2 regions of the Rhizobium sp. BK289 genome follow, and region 1 is predicted to be linked to the other one. Evidence: riboswitches for the same ligand, from Rfam matches in the RefSeq annotation. Region 1 holds a riboswitch; the other holds the start of a gene.

Region 1 (2,199 bases):
AGCGTCTCCATCAGCTTGTCGAAGCCGCCGAGTGCCTCGATCTGCCGTCTTTCCTCTTCGGTCAGGTGCCGCTCGGCAAGTTTGCGCAACCATTCCTCGGGAAGGGCGGTCGGCTCCACCGCTTCTCCATCGGCATTGCCGCCGATCACCTCGACGCCGCGAAAGTAATCGGCGAAGACCTGGTCGAAGCGATCGATGAAGCGCTCGTCCTTGATGAGTGTTGCGCGGGCCAGATAGTAGAAGGCCTCGACGTCATAATCGGCAATCCCTTCTTCCATTCCTTCAAGCAGCGACAGGAACTCCCGGAGCGTCACCGGAACCTTCGCTTCCTTCAGCTTCAGGAAGAAGGGAATGAACAAGCCTCAAGTCCTTTCCTGGCCGATCTCCTCCAGATCATACGGCGTGGTCTGGTAGATCTCGTTGATCCAGTTACCGAAGAACAGGTGCGCGTGGCTGCGCCACCGGTTTTGCGGGGGAATTTCGGGATCGTTATGCGGGAAGTAGTTATGCGGCATCTTGATCGGCACGCCCGCATTCACATCCCGGAAATACTCGTCCGCCAGCGATGTGGAATCATACTCCACGTGATTGAACATGTAGAGCCGGTTGCAAGCCTGTTCGTGCACGAGACAGACGCCCATCTCGCTCGAGTCCATCAGGATTTCCAGGCCAGGCACTTTTTCGATGTCTGTGCGGCGCACTTCCGTCCAGCGGGACACCGGAATGGCGAAATCGTCGGAGAAGCCGTTAAGATAGACCGAGGAGGGCTTCAGGTTCTGGTGGCGATAGACGCCGAACGCCTTTTCCTTCAGCGTGTATTTCGGCACCTGGTGGAAATGGTAGATCGCCGCCATTGCGCCCCAGCAGACGTTCATCGTCGAATGGACATTGGTGGTCGTCCAATCCAAGATCTCCTGCATCTCGTTCCAGTAGGTGACGTCCTCATATTCCAGCAGCTCGATCGGCGCCCCGGTTATGATGAAGCCGTCGAACTTGCGGTGCTTCACCTCTTCCCACGTCTCGTAGAAAGCAAGCAGATGCTCCTGCGAGGTGTTCTTGGCCTTGTGGCCGCCAACGCGCACCAGCGAAAACTCTACCTGCAGCGGCGATGCGCCGACCAGGCGCGCCATCTGGACCTCGGTCTTGATCTTGTTCGGCATGAGGTTGAGCAGCCCGATCTGAAGGGGGCGGATATCCTGACGGAACGCCACCGTTTCGGTCATCACCCGCACACCCTCGCTCTGGAGGGTCTCAAACGCGGGCAGCGTATCGGGAATCTTGATGGGCATTGTTTCACTCGCCAAATACAAAAAAACCGGCCGCGATAAGAATCGCTACCGGTCCGCACGCGGCCCTTTAGCGACTTATTTAACGTGGCTGCAAGCCGGCCGGCCAAATCACCACGAGGGAAATTCAATAGACCTGACATTTCCGCGGGTCAATGGGCTAACTCCAAGTGTAGGGGCCGCCTCTCCCTTCGAGGCTCTGGCCTTTACGCTGACGCTCAAGACCAGGGCACCTCAGGGTGAGGCAGAGAGGGGTCCGCGCCAAGACACAGGAGATCAGACCTCACCTGAGGTGCGCAGGCTGAAAGCCGGAGCCTCGAAGGGCGAGGGCGGGTGATAACCCCGTTGTCTGTCGGAGAAGGCTTCTGCAGTTTTGTGGGCAGAAAGCGCAGCATCCGGCTGAATCATTTCCCTTGCCCCCGCGCCATGAAGGCCAGTCGTTCGAACAGATGCACATCCTGTTCGTTCTTCAGAAGCGCGCCATGCAGTTTCGGTAGCGCGTTCTTCGCATCGGCACGCAATGTTTCCGGATCGATATCGTCGGCAACCAGCAGGCGGATCCAATCGAGCGCTTCGGAGGTGGACGGCTTCTTCTTCAGCCCCGGTACGTCGCGGATTTCGAAGAACTGCGTCAGCGCCGCGCGGACGAGCGTCTGCTTGATACCGGGATAGTGAACCTCGACGATGCGCGTCAGCGTCTCCATGTCGGGAAAGCGGATATAATGGAAGAAGCAGCGGCGCAGAAAGGCGTCCGGAAGTTCCTTCTCGTTGTTCGAGGTGATGATGACGATCGGGCGGACGGCGGCCTGGATGGTCTCGCCGGTCTCATAGACGTGGAACTCCATGCGGTCGAGTTCCTGCAGCAGGTCGTTGGGGAATTCGATATCGGCCTTGTCGATCTCGTCGATCAGCA
Region 2 (2,199 bases), on a different contig from region 1:
GTTCGAAGGCGACGAGGGTCGAGCCGCCGCTCATCTGCTTGGCGATGATATCGGCTTGCGGATGGTCCTTGCGGCCGGGATAGATCACGCGGGCGACCTTGTTCGTCTGCTCGGCCAGAAAGTCGGCAACCTTGGAGGCGTTCGCCGTCTGCTGCGCAACGCGCAGCGGCAGCGTCTCGATGCCCTTCAGCAGCGTCCAGGCGGTGAAGGGAGACATGGCCGGGCCGGTATGGCGGAAATAGTCCTGCAGGTTCTCGTCGATCCACTGCTTGTCAGAGAGGATGACGCCACCGAGAGAACGGCCCTGGCCGTCGATATGCTTGGTGGCGGAATAGACGACGATATGGGCGCCGAGTTCCAAAGGCTTCTGGAAAAGCGGCGTCGCGAAGACGTTGTCGACCACGACCTTTGCGCCGATCTGATTGGCAAGCTTGGCGACGGCGGCAATATCGACCACTTCCAGCGTCGGATTGGTCGGGCTTTCGAGGAAGAAGAGCTTGGTGTTCGGGCGGATGGCCTTTTCCCAGTTCTCGGTGAAGCGGCCGTCGACCAGCGTGCATTCGATGCCGTATTTCGGCGCGAGCGTCTCGACCACCCAGCGGCAGGAGCCGAAGAGGGCGCGGGCAGCGACGATATGATCGCCGGCCTTCAGCTGGCAAAGGATGGCGGCGGAGACGGCGGCCATACCGGACGCGGTGGCGCGAGCATCTTCGGCGCCTTCCAGCGCGCACATGCGCTTCTCGAACATGTCGTTGGTGGGGCTGCCGTAGCGGGCATAGATGAAACCATCCGTCTCGCCCTTGAAGCGGGCTTCCGCCGCTTCCGAGGTGTCGTAGACGAAGCCCTGGGTCAGATAGATTGCTTCGGAGGTCTCGCCGAATTGCGAACGGAGCGTTCCGCCGTGAACGAGCTGGGTTGCGGGGCGCCAAGTCTTGCTCATGCCATCACCACTTTCAAAACAAAAAAACCGGTCGCAAAAGCAGACCGGTTCAACCCCGGTCTTTTTAGCCATTTGTTTAACGTGGCTGCAAGCCGACCGGCCAAATCACCACGGGATAAGTTGCAATACTGCCGTTGACGGCTTGCGTCAATTCCCCGAGTTTGGTTTTGTCTGCGGCAAATTATGGATGAGGCATGATGGCTCGCAATACTGGAATCTTGGCCGATCGCGCCATCGCGGCGTTGTTTGAAACGGGGCGGCTGACGAGCGAGAGAGAACTGGACGTCGATCAGATCCAGCCGGCAAGCCTTGACTTGCGGCTCGGTTCGCATGCCTTCCGTGTCCGCGCCAGCTTCATGCCCGGCCCGTCGCATCTGGTCGCCGACAAGCTGGACCGGCTGAAGCTGCATGTTGTCGATCTCTCCGAAGGCGCGGTGCTGGAAACCGGCTGCGTCTATATCGTGCCGCTGATGGAGCGCCTCGACCTGCCTGAGGACATGTCGGCCTCCGCCAATCCGAAGAGCTCGACCGGCCGTCTCGATATCTTTACCCGCGTCATCACCGACCGGGCGCAGGAATTCGACAAGATCCCGGCCGGCTATTCCGGGCCGCTCTATCTCGAAATCAGCCCGCGCACCTTCCCGATCGTCGTTCGCCGCGGCTCGCGCCTGTCGCAGATCCGCTTCCGCGTCGGCCAGGCCCTGCTCACCGAGCCGGAACTGCTGGCGCTGCACGAAACCGAGACGCTGGTCGCCAGCAAGAAGCCGAATATCACCGGTGGCGGCATCGCGCTGTCGATCGATCTTGCCGGTGATAAGGAAGGGCTGATCGGCTATCGCGGCAAGCACCACACGGCCGTCGTCGATGTCGACAAGAAGGCCCAGCACGATATTTTCGATTTCTGGGAACCGCTCTACAGTCGTGGCCGGACCGAGCTGATACTCGACCCCGATGAATTCTACATCCTCGTCTCGCGCGAGGCGGTGCATGTTCCCCCGCATTTCGCCGCCGAAATGACGCCCTTCGATCCGCTGGTCGGCGAATTCCGCGTCCATTATGCCGGCTTCTTCGATCCCGGCTTCGGCCATGCCCCGGCCGGCGGCCGCGGCAGCCGCGCCGTGCTGGAAGTGCGCAGCCACGAAGTGCCCTTCATCCTCGAAGACGGCCAGATCGTCGGCCGCCTGATCTACGAACACATGCTGGAACAGCCGAGCAGCCTCTACGGCTCCGGCCTCGGCTCGAATTACCAGGCACAGGGC

Evidence for each region. Region 1 has a riboswitch for S-adenosylmethionine ahead of metA (homoserine O-succinyltransferase). Riboswitches for the same ligand answer to the same signal wherever they lie in the genome.
Region 2: another riboswitch for S-adenosylmethionine. It lies ahead of FHT84_RS12315 (O-succinylhomoserine sulfhydrylase); the one in region 1 lies ahead of metA (homoserine O-succinyltransferase).

What each region holds. Positions count from the first base shown of each region.
Region 1 is NZ_JACHZO010000003.1:363,125-365,323, reverse strand. It holds gene FHT84_RS07940 (VWA domain-containing protein) at 1-359, opposite strand, end outside; gene metA (homoserine O-succinyltransferase) at 363-1,289, opposite strand; SAM riboswitch at 1,337-1,414, opposite strand; gene FHT84_RS07930 (MoxR family ATPase) at 1,691-2,199, opposite strand, start outside.
Region 2 is NZ_JACHZO010000005.1:300,093-302,291, forward strand. It holds gene FHT84_RS12315 (O-succinylhomoserine sulfhydrylase) at 1-940, opposite strand, end outside; SAM riboswitch at 984-1,062, opposite strand; gene FHT84_RS12320 (2'-deoxycytidine 5'-triphosphate deaminase) at 1,135-2,199, shown strand, end outside.